4 regions of the Nocardiopsis sp. MT53 genome follow, and region 1 is predicted to be linked to each of the others. Evidence: riboswitches for the same ligand, from Rfam matches in the RefSeq annotation. Region 1 holds a riboswitch; each other region holds the start of a gene.
The links. Region 1 has a riboswitch for cobalamin ahead of metE (5-methyltetrahydropteroyltriglutamate--homocysteine S-methyltransferase). Riboswitches for the same ligand answer to the same signal wherever they lie in the genome.
Positions count from the first base shown of each region.

Region 2: it holds a riboswitch for cobalamin, as region 1 does, so the genes downstream of both, K1J57_RS23315 (VWA domain-containing protein) here and metE (5-methyltetrahydropteroyltriglutamate--homocysteine S-methyltransferase) in region 1, are expected to answer to the same signal.
Region 3: it holds a riboswitch for cobalamin, as region 1 does, so the genes downstream of both, K1J57_RS23365 (ABC transporter substrate-binding protein) here and metE (5-methyltetrahydropteroyltriglutamate--homocysteine S-methyltransferase) in region 1, are expected to answer to the same signal.
Region 4: it holds a riboswitch for cobalamin, as region 1 does, so the genes downstream of both, K1J57_RS23290 (nitrite reductase) here and metE (5-methyltetrahydropteroyltriglutamate--homocysteine S-methyltransferase) in region 1, are expected to answer to the same signal.

Region 1 is NZ_CP080599.1:171,783-179,270, forward strand. Features, by position in the region: gene K1J57_RS00770 (methionine ABC transporter ATP-binding protein) at 1-384, opposite strand, end outside; gene K1J57_RS00775 (hypothetical protein) at 1,049-2,098, shown strand; gene K1J57_RS00780 (DUF3558 domain-containing protein) at 2,512-3,495, shown strand; gene metE (5-methyltetrahydropteroyltriglutamate--homocysteine S-methyltransferase) at 3,610-5,877, opposite strand; cobalamin riboswitch at 6,035-6,214, opposite strand; gene K1J57_RS00790 (polysaccharide deacetylase family protein) at 6,469-7,488, shown strand, end outside.
Region 2 is NZ_CP080599.1:5,282,783-5,290,270, forward strand. Features, by position in the region: gene cobM (precorrin-4 C(11)-methyltransferase) at 1-497, shown strand, start outside; gene cbiE (precorrin-6y C5,15-methyltransferase (decarboxylating) subunit CbiE) at 540-1,772, opposite strand; cobalamin riboswitch at 1,825-1,963, shown strand; gene K1J57_RS23315 (VWA domain-containing protein) at 1,989-4,085, shown strand; gene cobO (cob(I)yrinic acid a,c-diamide adenosyltransferase) at 4,085-4,699, shown strand; gene K1J57_RS33640 (cobyrinate a,c-diamide synthase) at 4,693-7,302, shown strand; gene K1J57_RS23335 (cobalt-precorrin-6A reductase) at 7,365-7,488, opposite strand, start outside.
Region 3 is NZ_CP080599.1:5,294,474-5,301,961, reverse strand. Features, by position in the region: gene K1J57_RS23375 (hypothetical protein) at 13-495, opposite strand; gene K1J57_RS23370 (RNA ligase (ATP)) at 676-1,755, opposite strand; cobalamin riboswitch at 1,950-2,162, shown strand; gene K1J57_RS23365 (ABC transporter substrate-binding protein) at 2,231-3,256, shown strand; gene K1J57_RS23360 (iron ABC transporter permease) at 3,253-4,269, shown strand; gene K1J57_RS23355 (ABC transporter ATP-binding protein) at 4,287-5,231, shown strand; gene cobN (cobaltochelatase subunit CobN) at 5,228-7,488, shown strand, end outside.
Region 4 is NZ_CP080599.1:5,273,348-5,280,835, reverse strand. Features, by position in the region: gene K1J57_RS23295 (precorrin-8X methylmutase) at 1-512, opposite strand, end outside; gene K1J57_RS23290 (nitrite reductase) at 509-1,384, opposite strand; cobalamin riboswitch at 1,437-1,645, opposite strand; gene K1J57_RS23285 (hypothetical protein) at 1,794-2,876, opposite strand; gene K1J57_RS23280 (PepSY domain-containing protein) at 3,015-3,752, opposite strand; gene K1J57_RS23275 (response regulator transcription factor) at 3,918-4,583, shown strand; gene K1J57_RS23270 (HAMP domain-containing sensor histidine kinase) at 4,580-5,953, shown strand; gene K1J57_RS23265 (GNAT family N-acetyltransferase) at 6,001-6,426, shown strand; gene K1J57_RS33635 (hypothetical protein) at 6,446-6,577, opposite strand; partial or broken gene K1J57_RS34200 (DUF6596 domain-containing protein) at 6,901-7,488, opposite strand, start outside.

The DNA.
Region 1 (7,488 bases):
GTCGCCCAGGCCGACCAGCTCCAGGAGCTCGCCCACGCGTTCGCGGCGCTCGGCGCGGCCGACCCCGGAGACCTCCAGGGGGAAGCCGACGTTGCCCGCGACGGTGCGCGAGGAGAGCAGCGCGAAGTGCTGGTGGACCATGCCGATGCCGCGGCGGGCGGTGCGCAGCCGCGCCCCGCGCAGGGAGGTCAGCTCCTCGCCGTCGACGGTGACGGTCCCGGCGTCGGGGCGCTCCAGGAGGTTGACGGAGCGGAGCAGGGTGCTCTTGCCCGCGCCGCTCTGGCCCACGACACCGTAGATCTCGCCGGGCTCCACGTGCAGGTCGACCCCGTTCAGGGCGGTCACCCGGTGTTTCTTCAACCTGTAGACCTTGTGCAGGCCCACTGCGTCAATCACGGTCTTCCCATCGACGTTGGTCAGGGCGCCCGGGGTCGGCGTACGGGCCGTACGGGCGCGGAGCTGCTCGACGTGGGACGACGCCCACGTCAGAGCGTACGGAGCGGTCCCGGACCGGGTGGAGGCGACGCGCCGGGGCGGGCGGTGCGGCGGTCGGGGCGCGGAAATCCTCGAAAATTACCGCTCGGCCGATACCGGTCGGCCGCGGGCGTCGAGGAGGCGGGGGTCAGGCGGACGCGCGACAACAGCGCCCATCACACCACATGGGGGTGTTCGCCCAGGTGGCGGTGGGTTTCACCGGGAGTCGTCCAGAAGCCTTCACGCTCACCACTCAACCATGGGACGGCGGGTCGGTTCACCGAAATCACACCCGAGAACCGGGTTATCTGTGCCACATCGCACCTTTTGTCGGTTCGGAAACCATCCGTTCCCTCCCGTATGACCCCGGGAGTGCTTACACTCATGACCGTCCCGTTACCATCGCCCAGCGCCGATCGCCGCTCACGATGGCACGGGCCTCCCGGTCCCCGGCGACGCACCGTCGCCCCTCCTCCCCGTGCTCGGGGAGCGGTCCCGGCCGGGAAATCGACGAGATGCAGCGCCCGCCCCGCCCCGAGCCCGGGGGTGCGCGGGCCCGAGGAGCGACCACACCGTGCACCCCGATGACCAGAGCCGAGTGGACGAGTTCGCCGACTTCTGGGCTCCCGATCCGCCGGCCGCGACCTGGCGCGAGACCCTGGCCGACGCCGCCTCCGCCCTGTCCCCCTCCCGGCGCCGCCGCGCCGGCCGGGCGCGTGTCATCGCCGTCACCCTCTCCCTGGGGGCGGCGCTCGTCGCCCTGCCCCAGACTCCGGCGCTGGCCCTGCCCATGGAGCCGGAGAGCATGGAGTCCCTGCGCGAGCGCGCGGAGACCCTGGGCGAGGAGTACAACGGCGAGCTGCGCGACATGGAGGGCGTCATCCAGGAGGCCGAGCGCGCCACCGAGCGGGCCGAGGAGACCGCCGAGGAGGCCCAGGCCTCCAAGGAGCAGGTCCGCACCCTGGCGTACGCCTCCTACACCGGCAACGGCATCGACCCGTCCATGTCGCTCTTCGTCGACGCCGACCCCGACCAGGTCATCGACCGCGCCGTGGTCATCGACTTCCTGGCGTCGAGCAACCAGGACAAGATCGCCGAGCTGGAACAGGCGCTGGAGCGCGACGAGGAGGCCCAGGAGGCGGCCCAGGAGACCCTGGAGGAGGCCGAGGCCGACCTGGAGGCGCTGGAGGAGCGGCGCGAGGAGGTCCAGGCGATGATCGCGGACCACCCGAACCAGCCGATGGGCGGCCAGTACAACATCACCCCCCGGACCGAGCAGATGCGCGAGCTGGTCATCGAGGAGTTCGGCGAGGGCACGGAGGTCGGCGGGGTCGGCTGCTACCGGGCGGTCGGCGGCTGGGTCGTCGGCGAGCACCCCAAGGGCCGGGCCTGCGACTTCATGGTGGACGGCAACGGGTCGATGCCCTCCCAGGAGCAGGTCGACCGCGGCTGGGCCATCGCCGAGTGGGCCCGCGAGAACGCCGACCGCCTGGGGATCATGTACGTGATCTACCGCCAGCAGATCTGGGACGTCCGGCGCGGCGACACCGGCTGGCGCGCGATGGCCGACCGCGGCAGCATCACCGAGAACCACTTCGACCACGTGCACATCTCGATGTTCTGACCCGCTCCGGGACGGCCGGGCGCTCCGCCGCGCCCGGCCGTCCCGGGGAATGGACGGACGGAAACGAGCGGTGCACGTGATCGACACGAAACAGTGACGATTCGCTCTCGCTCCCCGGCCCCGGCCTGCCGCACCCCGGGGTGCGCCGAATAGGATGCTCACGTCCCCGGCCGGCGGCATGCACGTCGGCCGCCCCGGAGCACCACACCGGGGCCACCTGGAGACACACAGGGCCCGCTCCTCCCCCGCTCCCCCGTCCTCGCCCGCGGTTCGGTGGCCACGGAAGGCGCGCCCTGCCCGTGTGAACGTCACCGGCGTCCCTTTCGACCCGACTTCGGAAAGTCACACGAACCCACAGGCGCCGACACGCGTCCCAGACAACACGTCAACACATCATCCGGGCGAGGGGAGCCATGAGCGAAAACGGACCTTACAACCAGCCACCGCAGAACCCCTACGGCGGTGACGGCCCGGGAGGGCAGCCTCCCTACGGCCCGCCGGGCGGCCCCTACGGCGACCCCCACACGGGCGGTCAGCCGGGCTACGCCCAGCAGGGCGCGTACACGGGCGGCCAGCCGGCCTACGGTCCCCCCGGGGGCTACCCGCCGCCGCAGCAGCCCAAGAGCGGCGGCAAGGCCGCCCTGTGGGTGGTCATCGGCGGCGGCGCGGTGATCGTGGTCCTCGTGGTCGCGCTCATCGTCATGCTCGCCACCAACCGCGGTGACGAGGGCGGCACCGTCGCCTCCCCGCCGGAGGGGAGCACCGAGGCCAGCGACCCCGTCACCGACCCGGCCGGCGAGGAGCCGGTCGAGGAGCCCGCGGGCGGCGGCGGCCCGGCGGGCGAGCCCCCGTACTCGCTGCCCATCGAGCCCTGCGAGGCCCTGACCGACCGCGTGGCCGAGGGCCTGCTCATGGGCCAGGACGGCTCCAAGAGCACCAGCGACAACCGCTCCACCTGCTCCGACATCAGCGGCACCCCGCCGGAGGGCAACCCGGACACCATGTTCGGGACCTACGACGTGACGTACCAGACCCCCTACGCCGGGTCGGACTCCATCGAGGGCGCCAAGACCGACTACCAGGACGCCGTCTCCAACATCCGCGGCGAGGGCTCGTACTCCCTGTACGACTCCGAGCACCTGGACCAGGACAAGGAGCTCCCCCTGGGCGACGAGGCCGTCTTCATCACCACGAAGTACGACTTCCTCGGCCAGTTCGTCCCCCGCGCCGCCGTGCTGATCCGTTCGGGCAACATCACCATCGAGGTCACGTACACGATGAGCCCCTCGTTCAGCGCCTCCGACGACGACGTCGAGAAGTTCACGCTCCCCGACGACATCGAGGCGACCATGACCATGGCCGGCGAGGACGCCCTCGCCCTGCTCGAGTCCGCCTGACCCGGAGGCCACCGGGCGCACGGAAGAGCATGAAGGGAGGGGCCGCGGCGACCGCCGCGGCCCCTCCCCCTTTCGTTCCGGGACCGGTCCCCCCGGTGCGGCGCCTACAGGGTCCTACAGGGTCGAGCGGACCCGGCGGGCGGCCTCGACCATGTTGCGCAGGGCCTGTTCGACCTCCTCGTAGCCGCGGGTCTTCAGACCGCAGTCCGGGTTGACCCACAGCTTCCCGGCGTCGATGTGCTCCACCGCCAGGCGCAGGGACGCCTCGATCTCCTCCACCGACGGCACCCGCGGGGAGTGGATGTCGTACACGCCCGGGCCTATGCCCCGCCGGTAGCCGCGGCGGCCCAGGTCCTCCACCAGCTCCATGCGAGAGCGGGCCGCCTCGACGCTGGTCACGTCGGCGTCCAGCTCCTCGATGCCGTCGACGATCAGGCCGAACTCGGAGTAGCACATGTGCGTGTGGACGGTCGTCGACGGCGAGACGCCGGAGGTGGCCAGCCGGAAGGAGCCCACGGCCCAGTCCAGGTACTCCCGCCGCTTCTCCGCCCGCAGCGGCAGCAGCTCGCGCAGCGCGGCCTCGTCGACCTGGATGTGGCGGATCCCCGCCCGCTCCAGGTCGGCGACCTCGTCGCGCAGGGCCAGTGCCACCTGGCGGGCGGTGTCGCCCAGCGGCTGGTCGGTGCGCACGAACGACCAGGCGAGCATGGTCACCGGTCCGGTGAGCATGCCCTTGACCGGCTTCGCGGTGCGCGACTGGGCGTAGGTGGTCCACTCCACCGTCATCGGCTCCGGGCGCGAGACGTCGCCGAAGAGGATCGGCGGGCGCACGCACCGGGAGCCGTAGGACTGCACCCAGCCGTTCTCGGTGGTGGCGTAGCCCCGGAGCTGCTCGGCGAAGTACTGGACCATGTCGTTGCGCTCGGGCTCGCCGTGGACGAGCACGTCCAGGCCGATGTCCTCCTGGAGCGCGATGACCCGGTCGATCTCGGCGCGCAGGATCGCCTTGTACTCCTCCTCGCCCAGCTCGCCGCGGCGGTGCGCGGCGCGGGCCCGGCGCAGCCCGCCGGTCTGCGGGAACGACCCGATGGTGGTCGTGGTCAGTGCCGGGACGCCGGGGGCGCCGCGCTCCCGCGGCCGCTCGTGGGCGTCCGCGCCCAGGGCCTCCAGGCGGGCGCGCACGCGCGCGTCCACGAACGACGCGCCGGCCGGGGCCGGGGCGGCGGCGTAGCCGTCCCCGGTGCCCTCGGACAGCACCCTGCCCAGCAGCGCGACCTCACGGGTCTTCTGCTCCGCGAAGGCCAGCGCCGCGCGCAACTCCGGGGGCAGCGAGGTCTCGGCGTCCAGGTCGATGGGCACGTGCAGCAGCGAGCAGGAGGTGCTCACGGAGATCCCGTCGGCCAGGCCCAGCAGGGTGCCCAGGGTGGCGACGGCGGCCGGGACGTCGGTGCGCCAGACGTTGCGGCCGTCGACCACGCCCGCGACCAGGCGGGTGGAGCCCAGCCCGGAGACCGCGGTCAGGTCGGCGATGCCCTCGGCGTCGGTGACGAGGTCCAGGCCCACGGCCTCGACCGGGGACTCCTTGAGGACGCGCAGGGCGTCGGCGCCGATGGAGCCGAAGTAGGTGGAGACCAGGATCTCCGGGCGGTCGGCGAGCCCGCCCAGGACGCCGTAGGCGCGCTCCAGGTGGCCCAGGGCGGCGCGGCCCTCGTCGGTGGCCAGCACCGGCTCGTCCAGCTGCACCTGCTCGGCGCCGGCGGCGCGCAGGTCCGCCAGCACGCGGCCGTAGGCGTCCAGCAGGTCGTCGAGCAGCGCGATGGGCGACCAGCCCCGCGGGGCGTCGTCGGCGGCCTTGGACAGCAGCAGGAAGGTCAGCGGGCCGACCAGCACCGGGCGGGTGGGGTACCCGGCCTCCAGGGCCTCGCGGAACTCGGCGACGGGCTTGTCGCCGGCGACGCGCGGCCGCACGGCCGGGGAGAGCTCCGGGACCAGGTAGTGGTAGTTGGTGTCGAACCACTTGGTCATCTCCAGGGGCGGGGCGCCCTGGACCCCGCGGGCCAGCGCGAAGTAGCGGCGCAGCCGCCCGTCGGCGTCGGCGGCCGCGCACGGGTCCTCGAACCGCTCCGGGACCAGGCCGAACAGGACGGCGGTGTCCAGCACCTGGTCGTAGTAGGAGAACGTGTTGGAGGGGATGTCGTCGATCCCGGCGGCGCGCAGCCGGGCGTAGGTGTCCAGGCGCAGGCCGGCGGCGGCCTCCTCCAGGTCGGCGGCGGTGGAGGCGCCCTTCCAGTAGGACTCCTCGGCGCGCTTGAGCTCGCGGTCGGGGCCGATGCGCGGGTAGCCGTGCACCGTGGACCGCACGGCGGGTCCGGGGGTGTTCATGAAGCTTCTTCTCCCTCGTCGAAAGCCGGGCACCGTGCCCGGGGTCGGCGAGGGGGCACGCCGGTGGGGCGCCGCTCGACGGGCGCCCACGGGTGCCGACCTCGGCCCTCCCTCGGGGCACGGGACCACCGGCGGCACGGGTGCGCCGCCGGGTGGAGGCAGGTCTTCGGACTCACGGGCGCGACCGGTGGGCCACCGGTCCCCTAATGCCCGCCGCTTCCCGGTCCCCGACCTCTCCGGTCGGTCCACCAGTGCTCCATGGCGGGGGTCGTTCCCGTACACCGCTGCGGGGCAGTCCCGGATTCGCACCGGGTTCCCTCTTGCGACGCGCGCCACCGGCCCGGGATCGCCCCGGGCGGAAGGATGGCGCACGAACCTTCCACGCCTGCGAGTATAGGGAGACATCCCCTCGCCCCTGCCCCCCGGCATGCCCCCTGTGCCCCTCGCCGCCCCGGAGTCCGAACCCTCCGCCCGTGGGCGGCGTCACACCCGATGAAGACGTCGCACGGTGGCGCCCCCGCCGGCCCCGTGCACGTTCGTCTGCGAAATGGACGCGGAGAACCCCTGGTGAACAAGCTGCCCCGAACCGCCATGACCCCCGACCACCCGGTCATCACGGTGGGCGTCTCCCTCGTGGTCCTGGCCGGCATGGTGCTGTTGTCGGTGCGACCACCGGAGTCGTTGGGGGCGGGCCCGGCCGGGGGCGTGGCGCACGGCCTGGCCGACGCCATCGAGCAGCGCATCCCCGCCACCGGCGAGCCCGACGCGCTGACCGTGGTCGACGAGGCCGCCCTGACCGGGGTGGAGACGGAGGAGCTGGAGTACGACGGGGTCGCCACCGAGGTGTCCTTCCCGGTGCTGCCCAACGCCGAGCCGCTCACGGAGTTCCTGCGCGGGAGGCTGGGCGCCGACGTGGAGGCGTTCGACGCCGCCAACCCGGGCGCGGAGTCCTACACGGCGGGGTGGAACATCACCGCCGCCTCCGACGGCCTGGTCGGCGTGCGCATGACGGGCGAGGAGACCGACTCCGAGGGCACCCGGGAGTTCCACTCCACCTACTGGTACGACACCGGCGACGGCGTCACCCGCGGCTCGCAGTCGCTGCTGGCCGGACAGGACGAGCTGGCCGCCCTCAACACCCTGGTGCGCGACCGCCTCGGCGACGCCGCCGAGACGGGGACGGTGCTGCCGGTGGCGTCGCTGTACGACTCGGTCGGGTTCAACCCCGACGGCGACCTGGTCGTGGAGTTCGACACCGGGCAGGTCGCCCCGGCCGACGCCGGACCCCTGACCGCGGTCGTCGAGCGCGCCGAGTCCGAGCCGCTGCTGTCGGACTTCGGGCGCCGGGTGCTGCGCGCCGCCACCACCGGGGTCGAGGAGTTCGCCGTCTCCGCCGCGCCCGGGGAGGGCCCCGGCGTCGCGGACGAGCCGGTCCCGGGCGTCATCTCCCCCGTGGACGAGTCCGTCGACTGCGCCGACCCCGAGGTCAAGTGCGTGGCCCTGACCTACGACGACGGCCCCGGCGGGGGCACCCCCGAACTGCTGGACACGCTCGCCGAGTACGACGCCAAGGCGACCTTCTTCGTCACCGGCCTGCCGGTGATGGAGCAC
Region 2 (7,488 bases), 2.1 Mb from region 1:
ACTCCGCGCTCGCCGAGCAGACCCGCCGGCTCGACGCGCACGGTGTGCCGTGGGACGTCACCCCGGGCGTGCCCGCCTACGCCGCCGCCGCGGCCCTGGCGGGACGGGAGCTGACCGTGCCCCTGGTCGCGCAGTCGGTGGTCCTCACCCGGACCCGGGCGCGGTCCACGGCCATGCCGGACACCGAGTCCCTGGCCGCGTTCGCCGCCACCCGGGCCACCCTGGTCCTGCATCTGGCGATCACCCGGGTGCGGGCGCTCATGGGGGAGCTCGCCCCCGAGTACGGGGCGGACTGCCCGGTGGTCGTCGTCCACCGGGCGAGCCAGCCGGGCGAGGCGGTCCTGCGCGGGACGGTGGCCGACATCGCCGACCGGGTCGAGGAGGCCGGGTTCCGGCAGGCGGCGGTCATCCTGGTCGGACGGGCCCTGGACCCGCGGGGCGGCGGGGAGTCCTTCCTCTACGACCCCGCCCGGCCCCGGCCGGGGGACGGCGGGTAGGCCGCGCCCCCGGGGCGCCGGGGCCGCGGGGGCGGCGCACGGTCAGGCCCGCCAGGACCACTGGGTGACCGTGCGCGCGGGCGTCCACCCGGTGAACCCGCCGATCGGCGCGGCGGTCTCCACGGCGATCCGGGTCAGCTCGCCGCCGTGCTCCCGGTGGGCCTCTCCCAGCAGCCGCTCGGTCTCCAGCGTCACCCCGTGCACCACCAGGCGGCCGCCCGGCCGCAGCGCCTCCAGGCACGCCCCGAGCACACCGGGCCGGGTCGCGCCGCCGCCGACGAACACCGCGTCGGGCGCGGGCAGCCCCGCCAGCGCCTCCGGGGCGCGCCCGTGGACCACCCGCAGCCCCGGCACGCCGAGCCGCCCCGCGTTGCGGCCGATCCGCGCGGCCCGGCCGGCGTCGGCCTCCACCGCCGTCGCCGCGCACTCCGGGTGCGCGCGCATCCACTCGATCCCCACCGACCCCGCGCCCGCGCCCACGTCCCACAGGTGCAGCCCCGGGGCGGGCGCCAGCCGGGCGAGGGCGCAGGCGCGCAGGTCGCGCTTGGTGAGCTGCCCGTCGTGCTCGTAGGCGTCGTCGGGCAGCCCGGCGGCCAGCCCGTACCCGGGCGGCCCATCGAGCTCCAGGGCGAGGACGTGCAGCGCCGGCACGGACCCGGGGTCCACCCCGGGCCACCCGTCCGCGGTGCCCTCCAGTCGCGACTCGGCGTCCGAGCCCAGGTCCCCGAGCACGGTCATGCGGGTGCCCCCGTACCCGGCGCCGCTCAGCAGGGCGGCCGCCAGGGCCGGGGTGCCCGCGTCCGAGGAGAGCACCAGCAGCCGCGCCCCGGGGGACAGCCACCGCAGCAGCAGCCGGGGGTCGCGCCCGACCAGGGTCACCACCGAGCACCGTTCCGCGGGCCAGCCCATCCGCGCCCGGGCCAGCGCGACCGAGGACAGGGCGGGCTCCACCCGCACCGCGTCCGCGCCCAGCAGGTCGATGAGCGTGGCCGCCACCCCCGACACGAGCGGGTCGCCGGAGGCCAGGGCCACCACGCCCCGGCCGGGGCAGGAGGCGAGCAGCCCGGGCAGCCCCTCCCGCAGGGGGGAGGGCCAGGGCTCCCGGCGCTGCCCCCGCCGGTCCGGCACCATCGCCAGGTGCCTGCGCCCGCCCAGCAGCGTGTCCGCCTCCAGCACCAGGCTCCGCAACCGTTCGGGCACCCCCGCCCAGCCGTCGGCGCCGACGCCGACGACGGTGACACGGGGGACGGGGGTGGGGCGGGTGTCGGTGCTCATGGGGTGGACGCTATCGTCGAACCCTGGTGCGAGGTGCCCCGGCCTCCCCACCTTCGGAAACGGTGGGAAGGGCGGTCGGGGAGAATCTGGGAAGCCGGTGAGATTCCGGCACAGGCCCGCTGCGGTGAACCGAGCCCCCGAGGAGGGGGACCCGGCAAGTCCGAAGACCGGCCCCGCACCCGTTCAGACCCATGGCGAAACGAGCGGGAGCCTCACATGCCATTGCGGCCATCGCACTACCCCTTTTCGGCGATCGTCGGCTGCGACACCGAACCGCTGGACGACCTGGGCCTGGCCCTGGTCCTGGCCAGCGTCTCCCCCGAGATCGGGGGCGTCCTGGTGCGCGGGGAGAAGGGCACCGCCAAGTCCACGGCGGTGCGCGCCCTCGCCCCCCTGCTGCCCCCGGTCGAGGTCCACCCGGGCGACCGCTTCTCCGTCGACCCCGCCGACCCCGCGCAGGAGTCCCCGGACGGCCCGTTCCCGCCCGGCACGGCCGTGGAGAGCCGCCCGGTGCGCCTGGTCGAGCTGCCCGTGGGCGCCACCGAGGACCGGGTGCTGGGCTCCCTGCACCTGGAGCAGGCGCTCACGCACGGCAGGGTCGCCTACGAGCCCGGGCTGCTGGCCCGTGCCCACCGGGGCCTCCTCTACGTGGACGAGGTCAACCTGCTCCACGACCACCTGGTCGACCTCCTCCTCGACGCCGCCGCGACCGGCCGGGTGACCGTGGAGCGCGACGGGTTCTCCGTGGAGCACCCCGCCCGGTTCCTGCTCATCGGCACGATGAACCCTGAGGAGGGCGAACTGCGCCCGCAGCTCCTGGACCGGTTCGGGCTCACTGTCGAGGTCCGCGCGCCCGCCGACCCCGCCGCCCGCGTCGAGGTGGTCCGCAGGCGCATGGCCTACGACTCCGACGCCGCTGCCTTCGCCGACCGCTACGGGGCCGCCGAGAAGGCGCTCGCCGAGCGCATCGCCGCGGCCCGGGACACCGTCCGGGGCGCCCGGCTCTCCGAGGCCGCGCTGCTGAAGATCGCGCAGGTGTGCGCGGCGTTCGAGGTCGACGGCCTGCGCGCCGACATCGTCACCGCGCGCACGGCCCTGGCGCACGCCGCCTGGGAGGGCCGGGCCTTCGTCACCCGGGCCGACATCCGCCGCGCCGCCCTGCTGGCGCTGCCGCACCGGCGGCGCCGCAACCCCTTCGATGCTCCGGGCCTGGACGAGGAGCTCCTCGACCGGGTCCTCGGCGACGGGGACCCGCCGCCCGACCCCCCGCGGCCGCCGGGGCCGGACGGGGCGGACGGCCCCGCCGAAGACGGCGGCCCCGGGGACGGGGACGCCGACGCCCCGCAGGCCCCGGACACCCCCGGGGACGGCCGGAGCCCCGACGCCGGACCTCCTGACGCGGGGCCCTCCGACATCGGGTCCTCCGGGGACGGCGACGGGACCGGCGGCGCCGAGTACGCCCCCGCTCCGCAGCCCCCCGCGCGCCCCGACGGCGCCGCCCCCTCCGTCACCGCGAAGGCCGCCGCCCCCTACCGCCCCCGCACGCTCACGGTGCGCGGCGCGGGAGCGGGCGCCGACGGCCGCCGCAGCCGCGCCGTCGGCACCCGGGGCCGCAGGATCGGGGCGCAGCCGCCGGGCCGGGGTCCGAGTGGTTCGCTCCACCTGGTGGAGACCGTCAAGGCCGCGGCCTCCCGCCCGCACGGCGGCGGCCGGATCGGCCTGCTGCCCCGCGACCTGCGCGTCGCGGTGCGCGAGGGCCAGGAGAGCAACCTGGTGCTGTTCTGCGTCGACGCGTCGGGCTCCATGGCGGCGCGCAAGCGCATGGGCGAGGTCAAGACCGCGATCCTGTCCCTGCTTCTGGACGCCTACCGGCGCCGCGACAAGGTCGGCCTCGTGACCTTCCGGGGGACGGGCGCCGAACTGGTGCTGCCGCCGACCCGGTCGGTGGACACCGCCGCCGCCCGCCTGGACGGGCTGCCCGCCGGGGGCCGCACCCCCCTCGCCGAGGGCCTGCTGGAGGCCGCCCGGGTCCTGCGGCGCGAGCGCCTGCGCGACCCGCGCCAGCGCCCGCTGCTCGTCCTGGTGACCGACGGCCGGGCCACCGCCGGCCCGGGCTCCGTCGGCCGTTCGCTGGCGGCCGCCGACCACGTCGCCGCGCTGGGCGTGACCACCGTCGTCGTGGACGGCGAGTCCGGTCCGCTGCGGCTGGGGCTGGCCGCCGGCCTCGCCCGCAGGCTGGGCGCCGACCACATCCCCGTGTCCGAGGTCAGCGCCGCCGCCCTGGGCGGCGCGGTGAGGGAGAGGGCCGCCTGATGCCGCAGGGAAAACCGCTCGTGGTCCCCGACGACGGGCTCACCACGCGCCAGCGCCGCAACCAGCCGGTGCTCGCGGTCCACACCGGCGACGGCAAGGGCAAGTCGACCGCGGCGTTCGGGCTCGCCCTGCGCGGCTGGAACCAGGGCTGGCGGATCGGGGTGTTCCAGTTCGTGAAGTCGGCGAAGTGGCGCATCGGCGAGCAGACCGTGCTCGAACGCCTGGGCCGGCTCCACGAGGAGACCGGCGAGGGCGGCCCCGTGGAGTGGCACAAGATGGGCTCGGGCTGGTCCTGGAGCCGCCGCCCCGGCAGCGCGGAGGACCACGCCGCGGACGCGGCCGAGGGCTGGGCGGAGATCAAGCGCAGGCTCGCCGACCAGCGCCACGACCTGCTCATCCTCGACGAGTTCACCTATCCCCTGAACTGGGGCTGGGTCGACGTCGACGACGTCGTGGCGACCCTGTGCGACCGCCCCGGGCGCCAGCACGTGGTGGTCACCGGCAGGCGCGCCGACCCCCGGCTGGTGGAGGCCGCCGACCTGGTCACCGAGATGGCCAAGGTCAAGCACCCCATGGACGCGGGCCGCAAGGGCCAGCGGGGCATCGAATGGTGACGGCTCTGCCCCGGGTCATGGTCGCCGCCCCCATGACGGGCCAGGGCAAGACCACGGTCGCGACCGGGCTCATGGCCGCGCTGCGCGCCGCCGGGCACACCGTGAGCAGCCACAAGGTCGGCCCCGACTACATCGACCCCGGCTACCACGCCCTGGCCACCGGCCGCCCCGGCCGCAACCTCGACCCCCACCTGGTGGGGGAGGACCGGGTGGCGCCGCTGCTCCTGCACGGGGCGCGCGGCGCGGACGCCGCCGTCGTCGAGGGGGTCATGGGACTGCACGACGGGCGGATCGGAACGGGCGGGTTCTCCTCGTCGGCGCACGTCGCGGCCCTCACCCGGACCCCCGTGGTGCTGGTCGTGGACGTGTTCCGCATGTCCCGCTCCGCGGGCGCCCTGCTGGCGGGTATGGCCGACTACGACCCGTCGGTCGAGGTCGTGGGCGTGATCCTCAACCGCGCCGGGTCGGCGCGCAACACCGCGGAGATCACCCGCTCCACCCGCCTGCCGGTGCTGGGCGCCGTCCCCCACGACGATCGGATCGCGCGCCCCTCCCGGCACCTGGGCCTGGTCCCGGCCGCCGAACGGGCGGAGTCGGAGCGGGTGGTGGACCGCCTGGGCGAGCACATCGCCGCCCACGTCGACCTGGACGCGGTGCTGGAGCTGGCCCGCTCCGCCCCAGCCCTGGACGCCCGGCCCTGGGACCCGGCCGACGCGGTCGGTGCCCGTACGGGTGGGCGCCGGCCGGTGGTGGCGGTGGCGCAGGGGCGCGCCTTCACCTTCCGTTACCCGGAGACGGAGGAGCTGCTGCGCGCGGCCGGGTGCGACGTGCGGGCGTTCGACCCGCTCACCGACACCGGGCTGCCCGCCGGGACCCGCGGGATCTACCTCGGCGGCGGCTTCCCCGAGGTGTACGCGGGCTCCCTGGCCGCCAACCGCTCCCTGGCCGCCGAACTCGGCGAAGCGGTGCGGGACGGGGTCCCCACCGTCGCCGAGTGCGCGGGGCTGCTCTACCTCGCCCGGTCCCTGGACGGGCGGCCCATGGTCGGGGCGGTGCGGGCCGACGCCCGGATGACCGACCGCCTGACACTGCGCTACCCGGAGGCGGTCTCCCCCGGGGACACGCTGCTGGCCCGGGCGGGGGAGAGGGTGACCGGCCACGAGTTCCACCGCACCCGCGTCACCCCGGAGACCGGGGCGGACGGCCCCGCCTGGGAGATCGAGGGCGCCGCGGAGGGGTTCGCCTCGCCCACCCTGCACGCGTCCTACCTGCACGTCCACTGGGCCGGGCACCCCCGGCTCGCCGCCCGCTTCGCCGAGGCCGCCGCCTCCGGCGCGCCCGCTGGCCCCGCTCCCGCCGCCCCGGGCCCGCCCGCCGGAACGGCCGCGGGCACGGGTGCCACGGGTGCCGCCCCTGGCCTTCCCCGCGACGCGCATACCGGTGCCACCTCCGAGGTGGCCGTCGGCACGGACGGCGGCGCGCACACCGGTGCCGTCTCCGTGGCGGCCGCGGGCACGGGTGCCACGGGTGCCGCCACCGGCCCTTCCGGCGGCGCGCTCCCCGCGGACCCGCTGCGCCACCACGGCGACGCCGAGACCGGCGACGGGCTGCTGGACCTGGCCGTCAACGTGTACGCGGGGCCGCGCCCCGCCTGGCTCGACCGGGCCCTGCACGCGAGCCTGGACGACGCCGCCGCCTACCCCGACCCCCGCTCCGCCCGCGCCGCGATCGCCCACCACCACGGCCGCGGACCCGACGCCGTCCTGCCCACCGCCGGCGCCGCGGAGGCGTTCACGCTCCTGGCCCGGCTGCGGCCCTGGCGCCGGCCGGTGGTCGTGCACCCCCAGTTCACCGAGCCGCACGCCGCGCTGGAACAGGCCGGACACCGCGTCACCCCGGTGCTGTGCACCGCCGGGGACGGCTTCGCGCTCCGCCCCGAGGCCGTCCCCGAGGACGCCGACCTCGTGGTGGTGGGCAACCCCACCAACCCCACCGGGGTCCTGCACCCGGCCCGGGTGCTGCGCGCCCTGCGCCGCCCCGGGCGCCTGCTGGCCGTGGACGAGGCGTTCATGGACGCCGTCCCCGGCGAGCCGGAGTCGCTGGCGGGGGAGGAGCTGGAGGGGGTGGTGGTCCTGCGCAGCCTCACCAAGCACTGGTCGATCCCCGGCATCCGCGCCGGGTACGTCGTCGGCGACCCGACGGTGGTCCGGGAGCTGGCCCGCGGGCAGACGCCCTGGTCGGTGTCCGCGCCCGCCGTCGCGGCCATGGTCGCCTGCACGGCGGACCCGCGGGCGGCGGCCGAGGCGACCGAGCGCGCCCGCACCCTGGACGGGTGGCGGGCCACGCTGGAGGCCGGGCTGCGCCGGGCCGGGCTGGAGTCCGTCCCCTCCCGAGCCCCGTTCGTGCTGGTCCGGGTCGGGGAGGGCGGCCACGCCCGCCTGCGCGCGGGCGGTGTCGCGGTGCGGCGGGCCGACACCTTCCCCGGCCTGGACGCCTCCTGGGTGCGGGTGGCCGTACGCCCGCCCGAGGCCACCGCGAGGTTCCTGGCCGCCCTGGAGGCGGTCGCGGAGCGGTCGGCGTCCGTCCTGCCTGTGCGGGCGTGAGCCCCGGAACGGTGTCCGGCGGCCCGCGTCGGCCGGTGCGCGCGGAATCGGCCGGGCCCCGCTCAGCCCAGGTCGCGCACCCAGGCGAACGCCGACGCCACGTCGTGCACCACGGGCACTCCCGCGGGCCCCGGCGGGCGCCGCACCACCACGACCGGGACGCCCAGCAGGCGCGCGGCCTCCAGC
Region 3 (7,488 bases), 2.1 Mb from region 1:
CCGCGCGGGGTCTCAACCGCTGTCCCGACGGCGGTCCGCGGGGGCCGGGTCGAAACGCAATCCGTTCTCGTCGAGGGCGTTCAGGACGGTCAGGTCTCCCCCGTCGAACCGGAAGCGGACGTTGACGCACCCCTTGCGTTCGAGGAGGTCGACCCCCCGCAGCTCCCGGCCGCGCAGCCCGTTCGGAGCGGGGTGGGCGTCGGGGCGCCAGCACAGCGTGAACCCCGGCCACCGGACCGGGGCCGCGGGGTCGACGGTGTTCCAGGTGATGGAGAGGTCGTCCAACCGGGCGTGGTTGATCTCCACCTGTTCGCCCTCGAAGTCGAGGAGCACGGGGCAGTCGGCGAACCACTCGTCGCCTTCGACGTCCCAGACCAGCCAGGTGCGGGTCAGCCGCCGGCCGGCGAGCGCCCGCAGCCGGTCGCCGTAGGCGCCGACCGCGGCGGCGCCGATGATCCACCGGGGGCGGTAGCCCCCGATCCCGAAGTCGAACACGCGGGAACCTCCTCAAGGATCACGGGCCCTCGGACCGGCGGGGCGCGGACGTCTCCTCCGAACCCCGGAGCCCCGCCGGGCGCCCCGCCGCCCCCATGGCACAGGAGAACACCCGGCGAACAGGCCCCGGGCCGCGGCGGGCGCGTGCCGCCGGGGCGGGGCGCCCCGGCGGCACGGCGGTCACTCGTACTCGGTGCCGCCCTTGCGCGTGAGGTAGGCGTCGGAGACGAACTTGGCGATCGCGCGGCCCGCCAGGACCGGCGAGTAGCGCTCGCGGGAGGGCCGGACCACCACGCCCTCGCGCAGGTGGGCGGCGCGGCCGCTCCAGGTCTCGTCGCCCTGGGCCGCCTCGAACAGCGCGGCCTCGTCGTAGGGGCCGTTGTAGAGCTCGGGCACCGCGGGCAGGCCGACCTCGGCGAGCAGGCCCGGCAGGTCGGCGGCGTCGACCCAGGACACGGTGCCGTCGACGTCCAGGCGCACGTCGAAGACCGCGTACCCCGGCCGCTCGCTGCGCCCGTGCTCGCCGTAGCCCAGGTCCTGCACGCCGGCGCCGAACACCTCGCCGAACACGCCCACCCGGGCCGCGCCGAACTTCTCGGCGATCCGGCGGGCCGCCTCGGGCACCCCGTGGGTCCGCACCGAGCGCCAGTACAGGTTGTCCTCGGCGAAGGCCAGCGCGAAGTTGCGCGACCCGTGCCCCTTGGAGGAGACGAACTCCTCGCCCGTCTCCGCGACCAGCGTGAACAGGCAGGCGGTGCCGTGGATCTTCTCCGTGGCCACCACCGGCTCGCCGGGGGTGAAGACGTCCGGGTAGCGCTTGGCGTTCTCCACCTCGATCCAGCGCAGCAGGTCCGGGGCGGCGACGACCTCCCCGCTCATGTGCACCGGGATCTCGGGCACCCACTTGGTGACGCCGAGCTCCGCGGCGAAGTCCGCGCCCTCCTCGTGGGCCGCCGCCAGGTCCCGGTCGGCCAGCGCCCGCGGGCTGCAGACGACGCCCTGGGAGATCTCGCCGCGCAGCCGGATCGCCTTGACCCGGTTGCGCCGGGAGCCCGCGAGCTTGCCGGTCAGGCCGAGCTCGTCGATGAGGCCGTCGGGCAGCAGGGCGTTCTCGGGGATGTAGACGGCCCAGTCACCGGTGCGGTAGGCGCCCTTGGCCACGACCGCGCGGAACAGGCCGACCTGGGCCAGTTCGAGCGCGTCGGCGTTGGGGTGGGGGTGGACGGTGAGCCTCTCCGCGGTGACCCGGAGGGTGGACATGGGGGTTCCTTTCCTGGTGAGGGGGCGCAGGGTCGTGCCGGGGCAGGGCAGGGGCCCGGGGGCGCGGGCGGCGGCGCCGGATCCCCGGCGTCCCGGCGCCGGGCTCCCGGGGGTCCCGCCACTATGGCCGAGGCGCCGTCCGGGCGACAACGCCTTTTCCCGCCGGGACCGGCCGCGTACGCCCGGGGCGGCGTTGGTATCCTGCCCGGGCCAGTCGTACCACTCCGGTGGTCAGGGAATCCGGTGCGAATCCGGAACTGACGCGCAGCGGTGAGGGGGACGGGCGGGGTACTACGCCACTGGGGCGGGACCGTGCGGGCCGGGAACGGCGGTGCGGACCGGCCTGGGAAGGCACTCCGTCCGGGTGAGCCCGAGTCCGAAGACCTGCTGGCCCCGCGCGCCGACACCGCGCGGGCGACCCATGCCAGGCTCCGCGTCCGAGCCCCGACATGCAAGGCATCCCATGCACCGCCGTATGCCCCTCGCGGGCCCCCTGCTGCTCGTCCCCGTCCTACTGCTCACCGCCTGCTCCCCCGGCCCGGGGGACGGGCGGGCCGCGGCCGGCTCCGCCCCGGCCGGCGGGGCGTCCCTCGACAACTGCGGGCACGAGGTGCCCGTCGGCGCTCCCCCCGAGCGGGTGGTCTCCCTCAACCAGGGCACCACCGAGATCCTGTACTCCCTGGGGCTCCAGGACCGCGTGGTCGGCACCGCGACCTGGACCGACCCAATCATGGAGGGCCTGGAGGAGGCCGACGAGGGCGTCCCGCGCCTGGCGGAGAACAACCCCTCGTTCGAGCGCGTCCTGGAGGCCGAGCCCGACTTCGTCACGGCGTCCTTCGAGTCCACCCTGGGCACCGGCGGCGTCGCCACCCGGGAGCAGTTCGAGGAGCTGGGCGTGGGCACCTACGTCTCCCCCTCGGACTGCGCCGCGGGCAAGGACAACGACAGCGGCGGCGACGGGTCGCGCAGCGAACCGCTGACCCTGGACGTCGTCTACGGGGAGATCGGCGACCTGGCCCGGGTCTTCGGGGTCCCCGAGCGCGGCGAGGAGCTCGTCGCCGGCCTGGAGGGCCGGGTGGAGGCCGCCACCGCGGACCTGGACGCCTCCGGGGTGTCCCTCATGTACTGGTTCGCGAACTCCGAGTCCCCCTACCTGGCCGGGTGCTGCGGGGCCCCGGGCGCCATCACCCGGGCGGTCGGCGCAGAGAACGCCTTCGACGACACCCACGACGAGTGGCCCCAGATCAACTGGGAGACCGTCGCCGACCGCGACCCGGACGTCATCGTGCTGGGCGACCTGACCCGCGAGTCGCAGACCGCCGAGACCGCCGCCGCCAAGATCGACTTCCTGGAGGGGCACCCCGCCACGCGGAACCTCACCGCGGTGCGCGAGGAGCGCTACATCCTGCTGAGCGGCCAGGCCATGAACCCGTCGATCCGCACCGTCGAGGGTGTGGAGCAGGTCGCCGCCGGACTGCGGGAACTCGGGCTCGCGCAGTGAGGGGCGCGCGCCTCGCGCTGCTCGTCCCGCTGGGCCTGTCGGCGGTGGCCGTGTCGGTCGCCGCGGCGGTGACCGTCGGCCCGGCCGACATCACCGTGGCCGAGGTCGGGCGCTCCGTGCTCGCCCGGCTCGGCCACGGACAGAGCCCCCTGTCGGTGCTGCGCGACGGCATCGTGTGGAACCTGCGCATGCCCCGCGCCCTGCTGGCCGCGGTGTGCGGGGCCGGGCTGGCGCTGTGCGGGGCGGTCATGCAGTCGCTGCTGCGTAACCCCCTGGCGGACCCCTTCGTGCTGGGGGTGTCCTCCGGCGCCTCCACCGGGGCCGTGCTCGTGATCGTCCTGGGCTGGGGAGCCGGAGCGGTGTCGCTGTCGGCGGGGGCCTTCGCCGGGGCGGTGCTGTCCTTCGGGACGGTGGTGCTGCTGTCCCACACCCTCGGCGGCGGCATGGACCGCGTCGTCCTGTCCGGGGTCGCGGCGATGCAGCTCTTCTCGGCCCTGACCTCGTTCGTGGTGCTGACCTCGGCGGACGCCGAGACCACGCGCGGGGTGCTGTTCTGGCTGCTGGGCTCGCTCTCCGGCGCGGGGTGGTCCGACGTGGCCCTGTGCTCGCTGGTGCTGGCCGCCGTGCTGGCGGTCTGCCTGGCCAACACCGGCACCCTGGACGCCTTCGCCTTCGGGGAGGAGGCCGCCGCGCATCTGGGCGTGCGGGTGGCCCGGGCCCGCCTGGTACTGCTGACCGTCACCGCGCTGCTCACGGCCGCGCTGGTCAGCGCCGCCGGGGCGATCGGGTTCGTGGGGCTGGTCCTCCCGCACGTCACCCGGCTGCTCACCGGGGCCGGCCACGCCCGGCTGCTGCCGGTGGCCGCGCTGACCGGCGCCGTCTTCCTGGTGTGGGTGGACACGGCGGCGCGCACGCTGCTGGACCCGCAGGAGATCCCGGTGGGCGTGGTGACCTCGCTCATCGGCGTGCCGGCGTTCGTCGCCGTGCTGTACCGGACGAGGAGGGCGCTGTGACCGATCGCGGGACCACCCTGGCGGGAGCGCCCCCAAAGGCCGCGCCCCCGGAACGGGAGCGCGGGCTGCGGGCCGAGCGGGTGAGCCGCCCGGCGGGAGGGCGCCTGGTCGTGGACGGGGTCAGCCTGGCCCCGCGCCCCGGCGAGACGGTCGGGCTGCTGGGGCCGAACGGCTCGGGCAAGTCCACCCTGCTGCGGCTGCTGTCCGGTGTCCTGGCGCCCTCCTCCGGGGTCGTCGTCCTGGACGGCCGCCCGCTCGCCCGGACGCCCCGCAGGGCGGCGGCGCGGCGGGTGGCGGTCGTGGAGCAGCACGCGGAGGCGCGGACCGAGCTGACGGTCCGCGACGTGGTGGCGCTGGGGCGCATCCCCCACCGGCGCGCCTGGACGCCCGCGTCGGCCGCCGACGCCGCGGCGGTGGCGGCCGCGCTGGAGGCCACCGGGCTCGCCGGCCTGGCCGACCGGTCCTGGCAGACGCTGTCGGGCGGCGAGCGCCAGCGCGCCCAGATCGCCCGCGCCCTGGCCCAGGAGCCCGGGGAGCTGCTGCTGGACGAGCCGACCAACCACCTCGACATCCAGTACCAGCTGGACCTGATGGAGCTGGTCGTCGGCCTTCCGGTGACCACCGTGATCGCCATGCACGACCTGAACCTGGCCGCGATGTACTGCGACCGGCTGCTCGTGCTGCGCGGCGGCCGGGCGGTCGCCGGGGGGACGCCCGGCGAGGTGCTCACCCCCGCCCTCATCGGGGAGGTGTACGGGGTGCGCGCCGAGGTCGACGAGGGGCCCGGCCACCCGGTGGTCCGGTTCCTGCGCCGGACCCCGGCCCCTCCCCGGTCTCCGGACGGCCCCCTGCCCCCGGGCGGCCCCCGGGACGCCGCCCCGCCCGAACGCCCTCCTTCCGCGAACACCGACGGTCCCGACGAACCACAGCCCACGACCCCCTGGGGAGGTATCCGGCCATGACGGTACGGATCGCACTGCTGTCCACCTCTGACACCGACCTGCTCTCCGCGCGGGGGAGCGGCGCCGCCTACACGTGGGCGAACCCGTCCCGCGCCTCCGACGACGAGCTCGCCGCGGCCGTGGAGGGCGCCGGCCTGGTCGTGGTGCGGCTGCTGGGCTCGCCGCACGACCTGTGGCCGGGGCTGGCCGCCGTCCGGGAGCGGGGCGTCCCGCTGGTCGTGCTCGGCGGCGAGCAGCAGCCCAGCGCGGAGCTGATGGAGCACTCCACCGTGCCGATCGGGGTGGCCACCGACGCGCACCGCTACCTCGCCCAGGGCGGGCCCGCCAACCTGGCCCGGCTGCACGCCTTCCTGTCGGACACCGTCCTGCTGACCGGCGAGGGGTTCGAGCCTCCCCTGGAGATCCCGGTGTGGGGCTTCGCCGAGCGCGACCTCCCCGCCAGCCCCGACCTGCCCCGGATCGGCATCCTGTACTACCGGGCCCACGAGGCGGGCGGCAACACGGCGTTCGCGCACGACCTGGCCGACGCGGTGGACGCCACCGGCCGGGCGGTGGGCGTGCCGGTGTTCGCCGGGTCGCTGCGCTCGGCGCCCGACGACCTGTACGAGGCGCTGGGCGCGTTCGACGCGCTGGTGGTGACCGTCCTGGCCGCGGGCGGCAGCACCCCCGCCACGGCGGGCGCCGGCGGGGACGACGAGGCCTGGGACGTGGAGCGCATGGCCGCCCTGGACGTCCCGGTCCTCCAGGGGCTGTGCCTGACGAGCCCGCGCGCCGCCTGGGAGGCGTCCGACGACGGCGTCACACCGCTGGACTCGGCGAGCCAGATCGCCATCCCCGAGTTCGACGGCCGCATCATCACCGTGCCGTTCTCCTTCAAGGAGATCGACCGGGACGGCCTGCCCCGCTACGTCGCCGACCCCGAGCGCTGCGCCCGCCTGGCCGGGATCGCGGTGGCGCACGCGCGGCTGCGGCACGTGCCGCCCGCCGAGAAGCGGATCGCGGTGGTGCTGTCGGCCTACCCCACCAAGCACGCGCGGATCGGCAACGCGGTCGGCCTGGACACGCCCCGGTCCCTGGTCCGCCTGCTGCGGCGGCTGCGCGAGGAGGGCTACGACCTCGGCGGGCCCGGGGACCTGCCCAGCCTGGACCTGCCCGACGAGGTGCGGGCGGGCGACGCGCTCGTCCACGCCCTGATCGCCGCGGGCGGCCAGGACGAGGAGTGGCTGACCTCCGGCCAGCTCACCGACGCCCACGTGCGCATCACCGCCCGCGAGTACGCCGAGTGGACCCGGGACCTGCCCGCCGAGCTGCGGGAGGCGGTGGCCGGGGCCTGGGGGCCCGCCCCGGGGAACCTCTACGTCAACGACGACGGCGAGATCGTGCTCGCCGCCCTGCGCGCGGGCAACGTCGTCGTCCTGGTGCAGCCGCCGCGCGGGTTCGGAGAGAACCCCATCGCGATCTACCACGACCCGGAACTGCCGCCCAGCCACCACTACCTGGCCGCCTACCGGTGGCTGGAGCACGGGTTCGGCGCCCACGCGGTCGTCCACCTGGGCAAGCACGGCTCGCTGGAGTGGCTGCCGGGCAAGAACGCCGCCCTGTCCGCGGCCTGCGCCACCGACGCGGCCCTGGGCGACCTGCCGCTGGTCTACCCGTTCCTGGTCAACGACCCGGGCGAGGGGGCCCAGGCCAAGCGGCGCGCCCACGCCACGGTCGTGGACCACCTGATCCCGCCGATGGCGCGCGCGGAGACCTACGGCGACATCGCCCGCCTGGAGCAGCTGCTGGACGAGCACGCCAACATCGCCGCCATGGACCCGGCGAAGCTGCCCGCGGTCCGCGGCGAGATCTGGGCGCTGATGCGGGCCGCGGAGATGCACCGCGACCTGGGCCTGGCCGATCGCCCCGGCGACGAGGAGTTCGACGACTTCCTGCTGCACGTCGACGGCTGGCTGTGCGAGATCAAGGACACCCGGATCCGCGACGGCCTCCACGTGCTGGGCGCCGCCCCCGAGGGCGCGACACGGGTGGACCTGGTCCTGTCCGTGCTGCGCGCGGCCCAGGTGTGGGGCGGGGTGGGCGGGGCCGTGCCGGGGCTGCGCGCGGCGCTGGGCCTGAAGGAGGGCGCGCCGACCGCCGAGGTCGACGCGGTGGAGGCGGCCGCCCGCGCCCTGGTGGAGCGCATGGAGGCCGCGGGCTGGGACCCGGCCGCGGTGCCGGGCCTGCACGACGACGACCGGGTGCGCGCCGTGCTGGA
Region 4 (7,488 bases), 2.1 Mb from region 1:
ACCGGGCAGCCGACGATCGCCGCGGGGCGCGGGGCGCCGTCGACGAGCATCTCCAGCAGGTGGAAGAGCGCCGTGGGGGCGTTGCCGAAGGCGACCACGGCGCCCTCCAGCCGGGGCTCCCACAGGGAGACCGCGGCGGCGGAGCGGGTGGTGCCCCAGCGCCGGGCCAGGCCGGGGACCCGCTCGTCGCCCAGCAGGCACAGGACGTCGTTGTCGGCGGGCAGGCGGCCGCGGGTGACGCCGGTGGCGACCATGGTCGCGTCGCACAGGATCGGCGCGCCGGACCGCAGGGCCGCCCGGGCGGCGCCGACCAGGCCGGGGTGGACCACCAGGTCGGCGGCGAGGTCGACCTGCCCGGTGCCGTGGATCATCCGCACCGCGAGGCGCTCGGCGTCGGCGGGCAGGTGGCCCAGGGACGCCTCGGCGCGGATGGTGGCGAAGGAGTCCGTGTAGATCGCGGGCCCGTCGTCGATGTACTCGTAGTGCCGGTTCGGCCGGCGGGGGGCGGTCACCGCCGTGCCCCGGGGACGACGACGCCGCGCCAGGGCGTGACCACGAGGTCGCCGCCCGCGGCGAGGGCGGCGGCGGCCAGGGCGTCCGCGGCGACCCGGTCCAGGCCCTCCTCCGGGACGGGGACGTGGTGCGCGCCGCCGGGCAGCGGCCCGTACGGCGGTGGCGGGGCGGGCGCGGGCAGGCGCGGGTCGGGGGGATGCGGCGCGCACAGCGCGGAGGGGAGCTCGGCCACGTGCCAGGGCGCGGAGGGGCCGTCGCCGCGCCGCTCCAGGAACAGGTCGGCCAAGCGCACGAGGGCGTCGGCGGCCCCGTCCAGCCGCACCGCCGACCCGTGGCGGTCGCCGACGCGCAGTTGGGCGGTGGCCCCGTCGAGCGCGGTGAGGCCCAGGTCGCAGGGGCGTTCCACGAGGTCGCCGCGCCCGTCGTCGAGCACGAACAGGAAGCGGCCGGGCAGGGCGGCGCGGTGCGGGGCCGAGCACAGGGCCGCGTCCAGGGCGGCGGCGACGGGGCGCAGGTCGGCGCGTCCCCCCGACAGCCCGGTGAGCGGCGAGGCCATCACGTTGCGGACCAGTTCGTGGGAGGGCGAGGGCAGCAGCCCCGTCTCCTCCAGCGCGCCGAGGACCGCGGGGTCGAGGCGCCCGTCCCGGCCGGGCAGGGCGCGCACCTGGAGGTTGGCCCGCCCCGTCACGTGGACCCGGCCGGAGCCGAACTCCTCGGCGACGGCGGCCAGAGCGGCCAGGGACCGGGCCGGCAGGCGGCCGCCGACGAGTCGGAGCCGGACCAGCAGGCCGTCCGGGGCCTCCCAGGGCCGGAGCGCGCCGGGGCAGCGGTCGCGCCGGGAGCGGGGCGCGGGGGCGTCCGCGGGGAACATGCACGTCCTTCGGTTCGGGGCCCGTACGCGGGGCCCGCGGGTGACCCGGCGGCCCGTCACCGCCGGTGCCAGCAGGTCTTCGGACTCGGGGTCTTCCGGAGCGGAGCGCCTTCCCGGGGCGGTGCGCCCCAGTGGCCGTCCGGGACATGGAGGTCCCGGCACATGCCCGCCCGTCACCCTCACCGCTGCGCGTCAGTCCCGGATTCGCACCGGGTTCCCTGCCCCACGAAGTGGAGTACGACTGGCCCGAAGAGCGTACAACGTCCGCTTCCGGCTCCGACCAGCGGTCTCGCCTTCCCGCCGCCGCGGGCCCGGCTGCCGGCGGCGGCCCGCACCTCGCCCGGCCGGGCCGCCCGGGGCCGGGCCGGGGAACGGCTCGGCGGCCGACCGGTTCGGGGCGCGGCCGTGGTCACCCCGCCCCGGGCGTGGGCGGCCGGGCCGTCCGGAGGCGGCGAGAGCCCAGGGCGAGCACCGCGAGCGAGCCGAGGAGGGCGACCGTGTTGTGGGTGTACTTGGCGGCCGCCGCCACGTCGCCGATGGGGCGGGCGAGGAAGGCCGTGAACACGTTGGCGAGCAGGGCGCCGCCCGCTGCGGCGAGCACGTGGCGGGGCCCCCAGCCCGCCCGGGCCGACCAGCGGGCCAGCAGCACGGCGAGGCCGCCCAGGACGGCCAGGTTGACCGCGAACCCCGGCCAGCCGATGAGGAACCAGGACGAGTCCGCGATCCGCCACGGCCCCTCCCCCAGGCCCACCACCCGCAGCAGGTGCGCGACCGCCCCGGGCAGGCCCAGCGCCGCCAGGACGGTGCCGCCGACCGCCCACGGCGGGGGCGCGGGCCGCGGGTCGGGCCGGGCGGGCCCGCGCCACAGGAAGGCCGCGGCGCCCAGGGCGAGCGCCGCCGCGGCCGCGCCGACGGCCTGCCCGGCGGAGGGCACGAACCCCTCGGTCTCCACGGACCACCGCAGCACGAGCACGGCGGCGGCCGCGAACCCGGCCGCGACCACGGCCAGCCCGAACCACCCCAGCCACGGCCGGGCGGCCGTCCGGGGGGCGAGCGACTCCACGACCGCGATCGGCACGGTGACGCTCCAGACCGCGTGCCCCGCCGTGAAGGCGAGCGCCAGGTTGGGGTTCACACCCGGGGCCGGCAGCAGGGAGGAGGAGAACATGTCCTCCCAGTACGGGATGTCGCGGTAGGAGGGGTTGAACAGCGACAGGTCCACGAGCCCCGCCTGGACCACGCCGAAGGCGGCGCCCAGCAGCAGGACGGCCGGCCACCCGCGCCCGGTCCTGCGGACGACCTCGCGGATGAGCACGGCGGCCCCGCCGTACAGGGGCGCGAAGAGGAACAGCCCACCCAGGAGCTCCCGCGGGTCGCCGGTCGAGTCGTCGTAGCCGTAGAGGTACTCGGCGCAGACCGGGGCGAGCAGGAGCAGTCCCAGGACGGGCGGCAGGCGGAGAAGCGTGCCGAGCGGACGGGCGTTCTCGGTCATGGTATCGAGCCTGGCCGACGGCGCACCGGCCGGTCACTACGGCGGGCCCTACCCCCAAGGTGTCCCCGGGCCCACCCCCGGCCGTCCCGGCGGTGCCGTTCCCGCCGTCCCGTCGGCGGACGGGACGGCGGGAGCGGATCAGTCGTCCTCGCGGACGTCGACGACCTCGCCGGACAGGTCGACGATGACGTCGTACTCGCGGCCGTCGGCGCCGTGCACCTCGACGTCCCAGACCTGGTGGCCGTCCTCGTCGTCGCGGTCCGCGTCCACGGCGCGGGCGCCCTCGCCCACGGCCGCCTCGGCGGCGGCGGACACGGCGTCGCGGTCGGCCTCGCCCTCGGTGCCGGAGTTGTCCCAGGGGGCCGGGCCGCCGTCGGGGTCGCGCAGGTTGAGCCCGTTGACGGTGTAGACGTCGGCGTCCTCGCGCTCGCCGTCGTCGTCCTCCTCGTAGCGGACGCCCAGGGTGACCTCGGTGCCCTCCAGCCCGCGCAGCTCCTCCAGCAGCGGGGCGGCGGTGCCGTCGCCGTCGTAGTCCTCCACGACCGGGTCGGTCAGCAGCCATTCCTCGGGACCGAAGTCGACGTCCACCCCGGCCACGCTCCAGTCGTCGTGGTCCTCGTCCCGGTCCTGGTCGTCGTCGGCGCGCAGCTCGCCGGTGAGCTGTTCCAGGCCCTCGACGGACCGGGTGGCCGAGGTGCCGCCGTTGCCGTCGGCGGGGGCGGCCGCCGGGGCGCCGCCGGAGGAGAAACCGGTCAGGCTGATCGGCTGGATCTGCTGCTCGGGGTCGTCGAGCAGCAGGTAGCCGCCGACAGCGCCGACGGCCAGCAGCCCGGCCGCGGAGGTGGCGAGGAGGATCGTGGTCCGCTTCTGCATCATGGTGTCCTTACCCGTGGAGGTCCCGTTCACTGACTCCAGCATGGGACGGCGGGATGATGGGGACATGAGTGCAACCTGAAGACCTTCTTCATGTTGCGCTCAGGAACGGCTCAGTGCCCCCTGGGAGGCTGGGCCACGACAGGCGGGGGAAAGGGGCGCGGGGGCGTGGCGATTCTGGTGGTGGAGGACGAGGAGGGCATCGTCTCCTTCGTGCGGCGCGGGCTGGAGAGCGCCGGGCACCGGGTGCTGGTCGCCTCCGACGGCATCGACGGGCTGACGATGGCCCTGTCCCCCGACGTCGAGCTGGTGGTGCTGGACCTGGGCCTGCCGGGCATCCCGGGCGAGGAGGTGCTGCGTCGGCTGCGGAGCCGCCGCCCCTCGGTCCCGGTGATCGTGTTGACCGCCAAGGACGCCGTGAGCGACCGGGTCGCGAACCTGGACGCCGGGGCCGACGACTACATGGTCAAGCCCTTCAGCGTGAGCGAGCTGCTGGCCCGGGTCCGGGCCCGGCTGCGCACCGGCGGACAGGAGCGCGCGGACGTGCTGGCCGCCGGGGGGATCGTGCTGGACCTGGGGGCGCGCACCGCGTCGGTGGACGGGGCCACCGTCACCCTGTCGGCGCGCGAGTTCGGCCTGCTGGAGGTGCTGGTGCGCCACCCGGGGCAGGTGTTCTCCCAGCCCCAGCTGCTGGACCGGGTGTGGGGCTACGACTTCGACGGGGCGTCGAACGTGGTGGAGGTATACGTCAGCCAGCTGCGCCGCAAGCTCGGCGCGGAGCGGATCGTGACGGTGCGCGGGGTCGGCTACCGGCTGGACGGCGGTGACCGGTGAACCTCACCGCCCGGGTGGTGCTCCGGGCCCTGCTGGTGATGGCGCTGGTGATCGGCGGGGTGGCCCTGCTCACCTACGAGCTGGTGCGGGTGTCGGGCCGGGCCGACGTGGACCGGCTGCTCCAGGAGGAGGCGGCGCTGGTGGGCGAGGCGCTGGGGAACCGGCTGCCCGAGGCCGCCGGGATCGACGGGGTGGTGTCGGGTCCGGAGGCGCAGCGGGCGGCGCGGCAGGCGCTGGCGACGCGGCCGAGCGGGGCCCGGCACGTGACGCTGGTGTCCGCGGGCGGGGTCCGGCTGCAGAGCACCGGGGGGCCGGGGCCGGTGGCGACGCTGCTGAGCGGCCCCGGGGCGCCGCCGGTGGAACCGGGCTCCCTGCGCACGGTGGACAGCGGCGTCGGGCCGCTGCGGGTGATGGACACCGCCGTGGTGGACGGGGACGGCGCGCAGGTGGCGGTGGTGACGGTGGCGGCGCCGCTGGAGCCGTCGCGGGACGCGGCCGGCGCGGTGCTGGCGAGCGTCGGCGCGGCGGGCGCGGTGGGCCTGGCCGGGGGCGGGCTGCTGCTGTGGGCGGTGGTGCGGCGCACGCTGCGGCCGGTGCGGGAGGTGTCGGCGGCGGCCAAGGAGGTCTCCCCCGCCGACCTGGCGGCGCGGGTGCCCGTTCCCGGCACCCGGGACGAGATCGGCGAGCTGGCCGGGGAGATCAACCGCATGCTGGACCGGATCGAGGGGGCCGAGGCCGACCGGCGGCGCTACCTGTCGGTGATCTCGCACGAGGTGCGCACCCCGCTGGCGGTCGCCGAGGGGCACCTGGAGCTGCTGGGCGGCCCGGAGGCGCAGATCGTGCGCGCCGAGCTGGTACGGCTGCGCCGGGTGCTGGAGGACCTGATGGCGGTGGCGCGCGGCGGCGACGAGATCGACGCCGCCCGGGAGCCGGTGTTCCTGCCCGACCTGTTCGACGAGGTGCGCTCGCGCGCGGGGGCGCTGCCCGCGCGGGAGGCGGTCACCGTGGCCGAGCCGCCGCCGGAGGTGCTGCTGGGCGACCAGGCCCGGTTGGAGCAGTGCCTGGCCAACCTGATCGGGAACGCGGTGGACCACACCCCGGAGGGGACCCGGGTGGAGGTGTCCGCGCACGGCACCGGCGACGGGGTGGCGCTGGTGGTGGCCGACGACGGCCCGGGCATCGCCCCGGACGTGCTGCCGCGGGTGTTCGAGCCGTTCGTGACCACGCGCGCGGGCGGGGGCGGGCGGATCGCCGGGCTGGGCCTGGCCGTGGTGCGCTCGCTGGTGGCGGCCCAGGGCGGCCGGGTGGACCTGGACAGCGGCCCGTCGGGCACGTCCGTGACCATCACCCTGCCGCGCGCCACCGCCTGATCCGTGCCAGACTCCCCCTTTCTGAGACGAGGACGGGAGGGCGGTCCGTGGCCGTGGTGGAGGTGCGCGCCTGCGCGGCGCCGGAGCTGGTGCGCGACGAGGTGCTGGAGCTGTACGGGTCGGTGGGCTGGGACGCCTACACCCGCGATCCGGAGGGGCTGGTGCGGGCCCTGGCCGGGTCCCACCGGGTGGTGGCGGCCCGCAGGGACGGCAGGCTGGTGGGGCTGGCCCGGTCGGTCTCCGACGGGGCGACCGTCGTGTACCTCCAGGACGTGCTGGTGGCCCCCGGAGAGCAGCGCGGCGGTCTGGGGCGGCGGCTGCTGGAGGAGCTGTTCGCCGGGTACCCCGGCGTCCGGCAGCGGGTGCTGCTCACCGACGACGAGGACCGGCAGCGGGCGTTCTACGAGGCCCTCGGGTTCACGGAGGCGCACGACCACAGCCCGCCGCTGCGGGCGTTCGTGCGGTTCGGCTGACGGGCGCCCTCCGCGCGGGTCAGCCCGACCGGGCTCGCTCCTCCTCCAGGCGGGAGCGGGCACCGGGCTCCGTGGTGAGCGAGACCGCCCTGTCGTAGGCGGCGCGGGCCGGGCCGGTGCGGCCCAGGGCCCGCAGCAGGTGGGCGCGCACCGCCCAGGCGGGGGCGAAGCGCGCGGCCCGCGCCCCCAGGGCGCCGTCTCCTCCTCCAGCAGGGCCAGGCCCGCAGCGGGTCCGTCGGTCTCGGCGGTGACGGCGGCCAGCGCGGTCGCCGACCCCAGGGTGGGGGCCAGCCGGTGCAGGTGCCGGTACAGCTCGCGCAGGTGCTCCCAGGCGACCGTGCCGGTGTCGGCGCGGGCGCAGTGCACCGCCTGGGCGGCGGCCTCCAGCTGGAAGCGGCCGACGGCGCCCAGGGCGTGGGCGGCGCGCAGGTGGGCGCGGCCGCGTTCGATGAGCGCGCGGTCCCAGCGGCCGGTGTCCTGTTCGGCCGGGGGGACCGGGCGGCCCCGTCCGTCCAGCCGGGCGGGGGCGCGGGCCGCCGCCAGGGCGATGAGCGCGGCCAGGCCGTGGGCCTCGGCGCTGTCGGGGGCCAGCCGCGCGAGGACCTCGGCCAGGTCCAGGGCCTCGGCGGTCAGGCCGGTGCGGGGTTCGGTGCCGCCGATCTCCCAGTCGACGGCGTGGGCGCCGTAGACCGCCTCCAGGACGTGGTCCAGCCGTTCGGGCAGGGCGTCCCGGTCGGGGATGCGGAAGGGCACTCCCGCCTCCTTGATCCGCTTCTTGGCCCGGGTGAGCCGGGCGGCCAGGGTGGGCGCGGGGAGGGCGAACGCGGGGGCGATGCGGGCGACCGTCAGGCCCAGGACGGTGTTGAGCATGAGCGGGGTGCGCACGGCGGGGTCGACCGCCGGGTGGGCGCACACCAGCATCAGTTCCAGGCGGCGGTCGCCGACGGCGTCCACGTCGGGTGTGGCGTCGGCGGCCGGGGCGTGGCGGTCCGGGTCCAGCGGCACCCCGGTGCGCACGGCGGCCGACCGCCAGTGGTCGCGCAGCCGGTTGCGGGCCACCGT